Regions from separate parts of the Amycolatopsis orientalis genome, predicted to be linked through region 3. Evidence: riboswitches for the same ligand, from Rfam matches in the RefSeq annotation. Region 3 holds a riboswitch; each other region holds the start of a gene.
What was found. A riboswitch is a leader RNA that binds a small molecule or an ion and turns the genes downstream of it on or off. The one in region 3 is predicted to bind S-adenosylmethionine.
Positions count from the first base shown of each region.

Region 1: another riboswitch for S-adenosylmethionine. It lies ahead of thrC (threonine synthase); the one in region 3 lies ahead of SD37_RS27335 (aminotransferase class V-fold PLP-dependent enzyme).
Region 2: another riboswitch for S-adenosylmethionine. It lies ahead of SD37_RS05550 (methionine ABC transporter ATP-binding protein); the one in region 3 lies ahead of SD37_RS27335 (aminotransferase class V-fold PLP-dependent enzyme).

Region 1 is NZ_CP016174.1:7,147,399-7,151,551, forward strand. Features, by position in the region: gene SD37_RS31060 (EamA family transporter) at 1-508, opposite strand, end outside; gene rpsT (30S ribosomal protein S20) at 839-1,099, shown strand; gene holA (DNA polymerase III subunit delta) at 1,153-2,136, opposite strand; SAM riboswitch class I at 2,272-2,404, shown strand; gene thrC (threonine synthase) at 2,417-3,682, shown strand; gene SD37_RS31080 (ComEC/Rec2 family competence protein) at 3,700-4,153, opposite strand, start outside.
Region 2 is NZ_CP016174.1:1,139,154-1,143,306, reverse strand. Features, by position in the region: gene SD37_RS05555 (4-(cytidine 5'-diphospho)-2-C-methyl-D-erythritol kinase) at 1-166, opposite strand, end outside; gene SD37_RS05550 (methionine ABC transporter ATP-binding protein) at 289-1,299, opposite strand; SAM riboswitch class I at 1,510-1,600, opposite strand; gene rsmA (16S rRNA (adenine(1518)-N(6)/adenine(1519)-N(6))-dimethyltransferase RsmA) at 1,845-2,681, opposite strand; gene SD37_RS05540 (GNAT family N-acetyltransferase) at 2,722-3,327, shown strand; gene SD37_RS41830 (DUF222 domain-containing protein) at 3,454-4,153, shown strand, end outside.
Region 3 is NZ_CP016174.1:6,335,377-6,339,529, forward strand. Features, by position in the region: gene SD37_RS27330 (hypothetical protein) at 1-224, opposite strand, end outside; gene SD37_RS43915 (hypothetical protein) at 225-392, opposite strand; gene SD37_RS27335 (aminotransferase class V-fold PLP-dependent enzyme) at 412-1,779, opposite strand; SAM riboswitch class IV at 1,812-1,926, opposite strand; gene SD37_RS27340 (M23 family metallopeptidase) at 2,093-2,773, opposite strand; gene SD37_RS27345 (potassium/proton antiporter) at 2,905-4,153, opposite strand, start outside.

The DNA.
Region 1 (4,153 bases), 810 kb from region 3:
GGCCGTACGCCACGCCCTTGCGCCGGGCGGCGTGGTCCGCGGCGTCGGCGTGCGCCGGAGCGCGCCCGGTACCGATGACCAGCACCCCTCCGACCACGAGGAAGGCACCCACCAGGCCGAGCGGGCCCGGCCGCTCACCGAGCAGCACCACGGCCGCGAGCACCGAGATCAGCGGCCCGGTACCGCGGGCGAGGGGGTATACGACGGACAGGTCGCCGACGGCGTACCCCCGCTGGAGGACGACGCCGTAGGTGACGTGCAGCACCGCCGTGACCGCCGAGGCGAGCAGCCAAGTCCACTGTGGACGCTGCGGTTCCACGGCCAGCGAGATCACCATGACGGGGATGAGCATGACCGCGGAGAGGCTGTAGTAGGCCCAGACGAACCGGGCCCCGCCGCGGCGGATCCGCTTGGCGGCCAGGTTCCAGCCGGCGTGGATGACGGCGGCGGCGAGGACCAAGGACAGAGCGGTGGCGTTCACTGTGGACCTTTCACGTTTCCCGCGCATGCGGAAAACCCGGTCCTCCAGGCTTTTGTCCCGTCAGATGAACGGCGGCGCTTCCGGCTCCGCCGATGGTGCCGCTCGGACCTGACCCGCCTGCCCTGATTGTGTGCTTCGCTGGGCGGGCAAGCGGCGGAACCCTAGGCACTGCGATCTTCACCGTACCGCAATCGCACGTCCGGAGGCGGCCGCGATCGGCCCGGGGACGGCTGTTAAGCTGGCCCTTCACCGCCGTGTGGCATTCCGTCATGGAGGAAACCCGCGCCGCTTCCGAGCGCGCAGGGCCGGTCACAGCGCGGCGGTGAAACCACCGAGAGATCAAGAAGGAGTGCCCCCGTGGCCAACATCAAGTCGCAGATCAAGCGCATCACCACCAACGAGAAGGCGCGTCAGCGCAACCAGGCGATCCGGTCCTCGGTGAAGACCGCGATCCGCAAGTTCCGCGAGGCCGCCGACTCCGGCGACAAGGCCAAGGCCCTGGAGCTGCAGAAGGACGCGGCCAAGAAGCTGGACAAGGCCGTGACCAAGGGCGTTCTCCACGCCAACCAGGCCGCCAACAAGAAGTCCGCGCTCGCGAAGCGCGCGAACTCTCTCTGATCTGCCTCGCGAAGGGCCCCGGTGACGCGAGTCGCCGGGGCCCTTCGTCATGTTCAGCGGCCGGTGCCGTGGGCGTCGACGACCTCCAGGACGGCGCGTTGCAGCGCGTACTCCGGGTCGGCCGCGACTCCCTTGACCTCGGCGTTGAGCCGGGCGACGATCCGCATCGCGGTGGCGAGACCGTCCTGACCCCAGCCGCGTGCCTGCCCCTGGGCCTTGCGCACCTTCCACGGCGGCATCCCCAGCTCGCCCGCCATCTGGTTCGGGTTCCCGCGCCCGGCGCCGGACACCCGCGCGATCGTCCGGACGGCGTCGGCGAGGGCGTCCGCGACCAGCACGTGCGGGACACCCAGCTGCATCGCCCAGCGCAGTGACTCCAGGGCCGCCGCCTTGTCGCCGGCGACGGCCTTCTCCGCGACGGCGAACCCGTTCACGTCCGCGCGGCCCCGGTGGTAGCGGCGGACAGCCTGCTCGTCCACCGTCCCCCCGGCGTCCGCCACGAGCTGTGTCGCGGCCGAGGACAGCTCACGCAGATCCGAGCCGACGGCGTCGATCAGCGCGAGCACGGCCGCGCCGTCGATCTTCCCGCCCACCCGGCGGACCTCGTTCCGGACGAAGGATTCCCGCTCAGCGGGTTTGGTCAGCTTCAGGCACTCGACGACCTCCGCCCCGGCCTTCTTCAAGGCCGCGGGAAGCGCCTTGGCGGCCTTGCTCCGGCCGCCTCCGCTGTGCACGACGACGAGCACGATGCCCTCGGCGGGCGCCTTGACGTAGGCCATCACCCCGTCGGCGAGCTCCTGCGAGATGTCGTGCGCGGATTCGAGGACGATGACCCTGCCCTCGGCGAACAGCGAGGGGCTGACCATCTCCGCGAGTGCGGGAACTGTGAGGTCCGACACCCGGATCCGGGTGAGGTCCGCCGTCGGGTCGGCCGCTTTGGCCGCGTCCGAAGCGGCGCGGACCGCGCGTTCGATCAGCAGCTCTTCCTCACCGAGAACCAGGACCAGCGGCGATGGGGCGGAAGCTTGCGTCGTCACGGGGACGATCCTCCCACTCGTCCTCTCGTGTGCTTTGTCCGGTGATGTGTTCCGGGCACGGTGGCCGGACTCCGGCCCCATGTCGTACGGTGTTGGCGAGGCGACGCGATCAAGCGCGTGCCGACAATCGAATACCGCTCATCCAGAGGGGCAGAGGGAACGGCCCGATGAAGCCCCGGCAACCGGCGTCAGCCTGTCATCCCGCGATCGCGGGGTAGCTGACGAACACGGTGCCAATTCCGGCCCGCCTCGGCGGGGCAGATGAGGAAAGGACCTCGCGATGACCGCAACCCTCGGCACGACCTCCACCACCAAGACCCCGGATCTCGGACCGGCCGTCGAACTGGTGTCGAAGGAAGAGGGACACCGGCAGCCGCTCGCCCCCGAATTCGTTTCCGCCGAGGACTTCTCACCGCTCGAGGTCGCCTACGACTTCGGCCGTGTGCGCCGCGAGGACATCGAAGCCGGGCCGAAGAACATCTGGCGCTACAAGAAACTCCTTCCCGTTCCCTCGAACGTCGAAGAGATCCCCAACACCGAACCCGGCGCCACCCGCCTCGTCCAGGCCGACAGGCTCGCGAAAGCGTTGGGTGTCAAGAAGATCTGGGTCAAGGACGACACCGGCAACCCCACCCACTCGTTCAAGGACCGCGTGGTCGCGGTCGCGCTGGCGGCCGCACGCGAGTTCGGCTTCGAGGTGCTCGCCTGTCCCTCGACCGGCAACCTGGCCAACGCGGTCGCCGCCGCGGCGGCCCGCGCCGGCTGGCGGTCGGTCGTGCTGATCCCGAAGACCCTCGAACGCGCCAAGATCCTCACGACCGCCGTGTACGACGGTGACCTGATCGCCGTCGACGGCAACTACGACGACGTGAACCGGCTCGCCACCCAGCTCGCCGCCGAGCAGGAGAGCTGGGCGTTCGTGAACGTGAACGTCCGGCCCTACTACTCGGAAGGCTCCAAGACGCTGGCCTTCGAGGTCGCCGAGCAGCTCGGCTGGCGCCTTCCGCCGCAGATCGTGGTGCCGATCGCGTCCGGTTCCCAGCTCACCAAGGTGGACAAGGGTTTCCGCGAGTTCGGGCAGCTCGGCCTCGTCGAGGAAACCCCGTACAAGGTGTTCGGCGCGCAGGCCACCGGCTGCTCCCCCGTCTCGGCCGCGTTCCGCGCGGGCCACGACGTCGTCCAGCCGGTCAAGCCGGACACCATCGCCCGGTCGCTGGCGATCGGCAACCCGGCCGACGGCCCGTACGTCCTTGACGTGGTCAACCGCACCGGTGGAGCGATCGAAGACGTCACCGACGAAGAGGTCGTCGAAGGCATCCGGCTGCTCGCCCGCACCGAAGGCATCTTCACCGAGACCGCCGGCGGGGTCACCGTGGCGACGGCCAAGAAGCTCATCGAGACCGGCAAGCTCGACCCGGACGCCGAGATCGTGCTGCTGATCACCGGAGACGGCCTCAAGACCCTCGACGCGATCGAGGACAAGGTCGGCCCGAAGGCCACCGTCAGCGCCTCGGCCGACGCTGTCCGCGACGCACTCGGCATCTGAGTTCCCGCCGGCCCGCCTCAGGAACGAGGCGGGCCGCGGGGCTCACCCCGGCGCTGCAGGGCGAGGCCTCGCGCGTCGGTGACGACAGCGGTGTCGCCGTCCGTGTCCGTCCTGGCGATCGAGGCGCCGACGGCCGCCAGGTTGTCCAATGTGGACTTGTTGGGGTGGCCGTAGGGATTCCCGGCGCCGACGCTCACCAACGCGGCCCTCGGCGTGACGGCGTTGAGGAAATCCGGTGCCGTGTAACGGCTTCCGTGATGCGGCACCTTCAAGATCTCGGCACGCAGATCGATCCCTTCTGCCAGCAGGTCGGCCTGCGCGGCGAGTTCGACGTCGCCGGTCAGCAGCACCCGGCCCGCCGGTGTCCCGGCACGCAGGACGACCGAACCGTTGTTGATCACCGTGCCGTCCTGTTCGAGGACCGATCGCCGCGTGACGTACCGCGGCCCCAGCACGTCCAATGACAGCCCC
Region 2 (4,153 bases), 4.3 Mb from region 3:
CGGGGTCCTCGGTGACCGCCACGGTCACCTCGTCGGTCAGGGAAAGCGCCTGGAACACGGTCACCAGCTCGTGGTAGCCATCCGGACGTACGTCACCGACCGACAGGTGCAGGTTGACCTTGGCGGGAACCCTGACGGTGACTGGGGGCGGTACGACGGCGAGCACGAGTCAAGCCTACGTGGCCGCTCCACTTGTGCTGTCACCAGGAGAAAAGAGAACGGGACGAGTCAGACACGAGCGGGTTGTCCTGGACGAAATCCGTCCAGGACAACCCGCACGTGAAGGATTCAGGCAGCGACACCCTGCGGTCCGCGGACCGGGTGAGTCACGTGACCGCCCCGTTCGGCGATCCAGGCGAGGGCGGCATCCGCGTGCTCACCGCGCACGCCGAGGCGGAACCGGCCGACCGGCGTGTCACCGATGCGGGTCAGACCACCCCCGATGGTGGCGAGTTCGACGTCGAAGCGACCGGCGGCCTCAGGAAGCAGCGCGCCGACCGACGCGAAGCCGACAAGCACGACGTCCACCGCGCGGTCGTACTTCGAAGCCTGCGCCCGGCTGGTCTCGATCGAAGGCAGGAGCGCTTGCGCGGTCCGGCTGTTCGGGTCGGAGACCAGGTCGAGCACGGTCCCACGTTCGATGATCGCACCGGCCTCGAGAACCGCCACGTCATCGCAGACACGGCGAACCACGCTGGCGTCAGGTGTGGTGAGCAGCACGGTCACGCCGAGCTCCGCGCGCGCACGGTCGAGCACGGTCAACACCGCCCCGGACTCCTCGGGCCGCACACCCGCGGTCGGGTCGTCGGCCAGGAGCACGGACGGCCCAGCGGCCAAGGCCTTGGCGATCGCCACCCGACGCAGCTGCCCCTCGGACAACTCACCCGGTCGCTGCCCCGCGCGCGGGGTGAGTCCGACGAGGTCGAGCAGGTTGCCGACCCGGGTCCGGCGCTGCGGGCCGTCGAGGCCGAGCTGCTCGAGCGGTGACGCGATGTTGCCGGCGATGGTGCGCTCCGCGAGCAGCTCCGGCTTGGTGCTCACGACACCGACCTGGCGGCGGATCTCGCGCAGGCGGCGTCCGTCCAGGGTGCCGGTGTTGAGGCCGTCGAGCCGGACGACGCCCCGGTCAGGGCGTTCCTGCAGCCCGATGCAACGAGCGAGGGTCGACTTGCCGGAGCCCGCCGGACCGACGACTCCGAACAGCGAGCCGGCTTGGATGTCCACGCTGACGTCGCGTAGGGCGACGACGGGATTTCCGTTGAGGGGGAAGGACTTGGACAAGTTTTCGACAGTGATCACGAAAGGCTCCATGCGAATGGGGCGCCGCTTCTTTCGAGCGCGCCAACCGTCACCGATTAACCGTCCAGACCGGACGGATTTCAGAGGTAAGGGAAAGACTCAGGCAGTAACGGTGGAGCGTCGACACGCACTTACCGTGCGGCGACCTTCATCGACGACACGTCGCCTGGTCAGCAGGAGCGGGTGGGTGACCCTGTTCATTAGGCACAGCCTCCATCGGTCCTGGCGGTAGCACCTGCCCTGTGGAGGGTGGTTGCTGCGACTTCGGCGAGCCAGGTCTCTCAGTCGCTCGGGATGGCTCACTGAGTAAAACCGATCCCACTGGATGAAAGCAAGCGCGTAGGCGCAGATCACACGTCTGGTCGCGTCCATACTACAGGATCTAGTGTCCAGAATATGGGAAAGCGGTAGCGTTCCCGGCTACCCCTCGAGGCCCCTGCCTGCTAAGACAGGCTAGAGCTGCGCAAATCGAGAAGAGGGTTTACGCCGTCGTGCTGACCTGGGCCGGCATCTGCCGGGCGGTGCCCTTCATGCCCACCCGCTGGTCACTCGGCCGCTGCGGCGATACGAGCGAATTGATGAACATCCAACTGCTCGCCGCGCGCCTTGGGGTCGACACCCGCCTTCTCGAGCAACTCCCCCGCGCGTTCGGCGGAACCGGCCCATGACGCCAGCGCCGCGCGCAAAGTCTTTCGCCGCTGCGAGAAGGCGGCATCGACGACCGCGAACAGTCGCTGCCGATCCACGGACCACACCAAGTCGCCACGTTCGAAGGCGACCAATGCGGAATCCACATTCGGCACAGGCCAGAAGACCGATCGGGGCACCGCGGCGACTTTGCGCGCCTTTCCGTACCACGCCAGCTTGACGCTGGGCACGCCGTACGTCCGGCTCCCCGGCCCGGCGGCCATCCGGTCCGCGACCTCGGTCTGGACCATCACGAGACCGCTGGTCAGCGACGACAGCTCGGCGAGCAGGTGAAGCACGACGGGAACTGCGACGTTGTACGGCAGATTCGCGACAAGCGCCGTTGGCCGTTCGGGCAGGTCCTCCGCCTTGATCCGCAGCGCGTCCGCCTCGAGGACCGTCAGCCTTTCGGCCCCGCCCCGCTCGGACACCGTGTGCGGCAACCGTCCGGCCAGGACGGGATCGATCTCGACCGCGACGACCTTGGCGCCGGTCGCGAGCAGACCGAGCGTCAACGAGCCGAGCCCCGGTCCGACTTCCAGCACGACGTCGTCTTCGCCGACCCCCGAAAGGTCGACGATACGGCGCACGGTGTTCGGATCGTGCACGAAATTCTGGCCGAGCTTCTTGGTCGGACGTACGTCCAGCTCGGCCGCCAACGCCCTGATCTCCGCAGGCCCGAGCAGTTCAGTCACCTGACGATCGTAGCCAGCCCCGGTGGGCCACGATTGGCCGGTGGACAACGTCGCACTCGAAGGTGAGAAAGTCCGGCTGCGTGACTGGCGGCCGTCGGATATCCGATCGCTCCGCGACCTACTCGATCCCGCTCGGCCATGGCATAAGACGAACGGCCCGTACTTCGGCCTTCCGTCAGCCGCGGATACCGAATCGGCGGCGCTCAAGCTCACCACGGCCGAGTCGGAACGCCCCGACCCTCGCAGCAGCCTTGCGGTGACAGACCTGAGCGACGGCCGGTTGATCGGTCAGGTCAGCTGGTACTGGGAGAGCAGGCAAACCGACTGGCGACGACTGGGGCTGGCCATCTACGACGAGCGCTATTGGAACGGCGGGTTCGGCACCGAGGCCTTGCGATTGTGGACGACCTACCTGTTCTCCCGCACCGACGCACTCCGCCTGGACTTCGCCACGTTCTCGGGCAACCCGGGAATGATCGCCGTCGGACGACGGCTGGGGTTCGTCGAGGAAGGCCGGTTCCGGCGCGCTCGGCGCTGGTCTGGCGGTGTGCACGATGCCGTTGTCTATGGAGTCCTCCGTGAGGAGTGGGAGCAGATGAATGGCGCCAGGCCCCGTTCCCCCGAAGCTCCACCGCATCATCCTTAGACCGTCTCCGACGCAACCTACGTCCTCCTACGGAGTGATGGGAGCAAGTTCGGGCTGCCGGAGCGTGATCATCATCCACCCGATCGATACCGTGCACTTGTTCGAATCTGGCCCGACAATCGAGGGATGACCAGTACAAACATTCCCAACACCTTCCCGCTCAACCTGCCGGAAGGTGACCCCGATCTGCTTCTCGACGAGTTGCAGACTCGGCTACGCGAAGGGCGACGTCTGTTCGCCGAAGTCGGCCAGATCCTGGCCGAAATCGAGTCCCGTGGTGTCCGAGACCTCTACGGATTCAACTCGATAGCCGTCTTCTATGAGCATGTGGCCCGGGTCCCCCGAGCCGAGGCGAAGAGGGTGGCCGATCGAGCGCTGGCTCTCAACTCGAGACGGACGCGCGACGGGACTTCGACTCCGCCCGTCGCGCCTTTGACCGGAGCCGCGGCCGCCACGGGCGCGCTGGCCGATGGCGGCATCGACCGGATCGTCACGGTCATGAGAAGGCTGCCGGAGCACATCGCCCCGAGCGCCCGGCTCGAAGCCGAAAAGGACCTGGTCGATCTCGCCAGTGTCGCAAGACCACGCGACGTCACGATTGCCGGAACAGATGTGCTCGCGCGTCTAGCCCCTGACGACAACGACACCCACGACCCGACCCCGAGAACTCCGCGAAGCGAGTTCTGGTTGCGGCAGAAACGCACCGGTCGCTGGGACATGCGCGGCAACCTCGATTCTGAGACAGGCGCTCGTCTGAACGCGCTTCTCGTGCCGTTGGCACAACCGGCCCCGGACGGGAAAGCCGACAGCCGTACGCCGGCGGAGA
Region 3 (4,153 bases):
AACTCCCAGTAGCCGACCAGATCCGCCAGCAGAATGCCGACCAGTCCGCCGACGGCGAGCGCGAAGACCTTCCACCACCGCGGGCCGTCCCCCGCCCGCCTGGCCTTGACCGCGTAGAAGAGCACAGTGCCGAGGTAGACCGCGAGTACGGCGAACAGCCAGCCGTCGTTGCGGCCGACGCCGGAGAACGACGCGTCCAACGCGATCGCGTTTCCACGGCTCATTTACACGCCGTACAGGTTCTGCGTCAGGAACTGCTGCCCGCCCGTGGCGGGCGCGTAGGCGAACCAGCCCTCCGACCACGGCGGGCCGAACGACAGCGCCACCACGATCAGCTGGGCGAACCCCAGCAATGCCAACGGAAACCAGTAACGCGGCCGCTCGTTCCCCATGCGGGGTGAGGGTAGCGGGTCAGGCGCAGAACGGGGGAAGCTCCCGGGGATCGTTCTCCGGCACCCAGCGGCCTTCCGGCTTCTCGTACTGCCAGCGGGCGCCGCGGGCGACGATCTGGCGCAGTGCCAGCACGAGCCGGTCCACGTGCTCGGCGGTGCTGCCGAGGCCGAGGCTGACCCGGACGGCCTGCTGGCCGGCCGAACCGGCGGCGGAGATCAGCCGCTTGGTCGCGACGTGCGCGCAGAACGCGCCGTCCCGCACCCCGATGCCGTACTCCGCGGAGAGGACGGCGGCGAGCCAGCCGGGCTCGAAGCCGTCGACGATGAAGCTCAGCGTGCCGACCCGGTCGACCGGCGCGTCGAACAACCGCAACTCGGCGAACCCGGGGACACCGGCGAGACCGCGCCGCAGCCGGGCCAGCAGTTCGTCTTCGTGGGCCTCGATCGCGTCCCAGTGCCCGGCCAGCGTTTCGCAGGCGACACCGAGGGCGTAGACGCCGACGGTGTTGGGGGAACCGGCTTCGTGCCGCTCGGCACCGGCGTTCCACACGACGCCGAGGTCTTCGGAGTCGCGGGTGACGAGCTTCGTCGCGCCGCCACCGGCGAGGTACGGCTGGGCGGCGCGCAGCCAGTCGGCGCGGCCGATCAGCGCACCGGCACCGAAAGGCGCGTACAGCTTGTGGCCCGAGAGCGCGATGTAGTCGACGTCCAGCTTGCGCACGGAGATCTTGCGGTGCGGGGCGAGCTGGGCGGCGTCGAGGGCGATGCGGGCGCCGTGCCGTCGCGCGACCGCGGCGATCTCCTTGACCGGCAACAGTTCCCCGGTCACGTTGGAGGCGCCGGTGATGACGACCAGCCGGGGGCCCTGCGGGCAGTCCGCGAGCGCTTCGTCCACAGCGGACACCGCGGCGAGACGGGTGCGAGGCGTACGGAGCCGCCGGACGTTCGGCCCCTTCCACGGCAGCAGTGCGGCGTGGTGCTCGGTGTCGAACACGACGACCGACGTGTGCTTCGGCAGGCTGCGCGCGAGGAGGTTGAAGGAATCGGTGGTGTTGCGGGTGAACACGACGGTGTCGGTCGAGCGCGCGTCGACGAAGTTCCGCAGGATTCCGCGCGTGCGCTCGTAAAGCCTGGTGGAGACCTGCGAGGCGAATCCGGCGCCGCGGTGCACGCTGGCGTACCAGGGCAGGAACTCGTCGACGGCGTCGCGCACCTTGTCCAGACAGGGAGCGCTCGCCGCGTGGTCGAGGTTGGCGTACCCGATGTCGCCGCCGGTGACGAGCGGAACCCGCAGATCGGCGCACGCCACCGTCGGGATTTCTTGCGTCACAACGGTTTCCGCGACAGCGGCGGTGTCGGCGGTCGTACGATCGAGAGCGAGGGTCATCGTCATCCTCCGGGCCAGGGGACCCGACGAGGATCCCGCGCTTGCCCGTCGCACCACGCGACGAGCCAGGTCCTCACCCGGGGCACCCCACCGCGGAAGGAGGGTTGCCGGTCAGCTAGCCGGGGCTTGACGCTGACACTCGTGACCTAGGGACGAAGTTAGCGGATGCCCGGGCGATCAAGCCACCCCTTGTCCGCATGTTGAGACGCCGCTCACGTACTCCGCAAGCGAGAAGAACCCCGCGTTCAGTCCTCTGGATGCGGTACTTGCGCGCGCAAGTACCGCATCCAGAGGACTGAACGCGGGGTCGGAGTCAGGCGCGGAAGCGGCCGGGCAGGGGGACGACGGAGCGGGAGGAGATCTCGGTCGCGGCCCCCGAGTACTGCTCGGTGCCCGCGGTGAACTGCCAGCCCCCGAAGGTCTTGCCGTCGACCGCCTCGCCGTACGCCTCGGCGACCTTCGTCGAGACCTCGTCGTAGGACATCCCGTTCCAGTTGCCCGCGCCGACGCCGAAGTCGCGCGAGTCGCCACCCTGCGCGGCGGCCGCGGGCAGGGTCCACAGGGTGAAGTGCACGTGGGCGCCGGTGCTGCTGCCGCCACAGGGCAGCGCGTTGCCGGTCCGGCCGAGGGTGTCGCCCGGGACGACCTGCTGGCCGTCGGTGACCGAAATGCCCTCCAGGTGGTAGTACCCGGTCCGCCAGCCGCCGTCGTGGTCGATGGTCACCCAGTCGCCGCCGTCGCAGTGCTGGATCCGGACCGTGCCGGCCAGCGGGGCGCGGACGGTCTTGTCCGCCGGGCTGAAGTCGATGGCGTTCTTCACACCGGAGTTCCCGTTGTCCGAGTGGATCCCCGCCGAGTAGACCGACTGGCCGGTGTCGAACGGCAAGCCGAACGCCGGAAACGCGCCCGCGGCCGCCGCGGGCGCCGACAGAACCACTCCGACGAGAACGGCGGTGACCCCCAGGCCAGTGAACCGCGCCAGCAGTTTCGTCACCCTACGTACTCCTTAACCCGTGACACTCACCCATTCGATGGAGTCGATTGCCGGGAAAGTAATGCAAAAGGAGTACAAAGGGGAAGAATTTTCTGAGATCAATCGACGAACAGCTGGTGCGGGTCCGTGACCTACTGGCCGGATTCGCCCTTCCACCTGGCGAGGCGGCCGGCGCGGTCGACGGCGCGGAGTCGTCGTTCGGCCGCGTCACGCACTTCGGAGGTGGTCACGACTAGTAACTGGTCGCGTTCCTGGAGCCGGGTGTTCTTGTTCGGCGTGAACCCGGTGCCGTCGCGGACGAGCAGGCTGATCGTCGCCCCCACCGGGAGCCGCAGCTCGGCCAGGTAGACGCCGTGCATCTTGGATCCGGCGTTGATGCGGACCTGCAGCAGCTCCGCGCCCATCTCGTCGAGCGGCGCGGAGTCGACGTCGATCTCGTGCGCTTCGGCGTGCTGGGCAAGCCCGAGCACCCTGGCCAGCGGGGTCAACGTCGCCCCTTGGAGCAGGGTCAGCACGATGACCAGCACGAACACCGCGTCGACCAGTTCCTGCGCGCCGGGCACCCCGGACGACAGCGGGATCAGCGCGAGCACGATCGGCACCGCCCCGCGCAAACCGGCCCAGGACAGGAACACCTGTTCTCGCCAGGGGATCTTGAACGGCAGCGCGGACAGCACCACCGACAACGGTCGGGCGAGCAGCAGCACCACGGCGCCCGCCACCAGCCCCTGGACCAGGCTCTCGAAGATCCTGCTCGGCGAGGCGAACAGGCCCAGCAGCACGAACAGCCCGATCTGGGCGAGCCAGCCGAGCCCTTCGGCGAAGGACAGCGTGTCCGAGCGGTGCGGCAGCTTCGAGTTGCCCAGCACCAGCGCCGCGACGTAGGTGGCGAGCAGGCCCGACGCGTGGGCGAGCTGCCCGCTCGAGTACGCCACGACGCAGACCGCGACCGTGGCCAGCGGATACAGGCCGGTGGCCGGGAGCGCGGCCCGCCGCAGCGCCTGCGCGCCGCCCCAGCCGAAGGCCAGTCCGATCACCAGACCGGCGGCGAGTTCGTAGACCACCAGCAGCGGCAGCGACCAGTCCACGGTCGCGCCCTCGGCCAGGACGACGACGGCGATGTAGGCCGGGGCGTCGTTGATCCCCGACTCGATCTCCAGCGCACCGACGAGCCGTTTCCCGATCCCCGCCGATCTCAGCACCGAGAAGACCGCGGCGGCGTCGGTCGACGCGAGTACCGCGCCCCACAGCAACGCCATCCGCCAATCGAGGCCCAGCAGCCAGTGCAGCGCGGCGCCGGTGACCGCGATGCTCACCGCGACGGCCACAGTGGACAGTGCGATTCCGATGCCCAGCGAGGGTTTGACGGCCGTCCAGCGG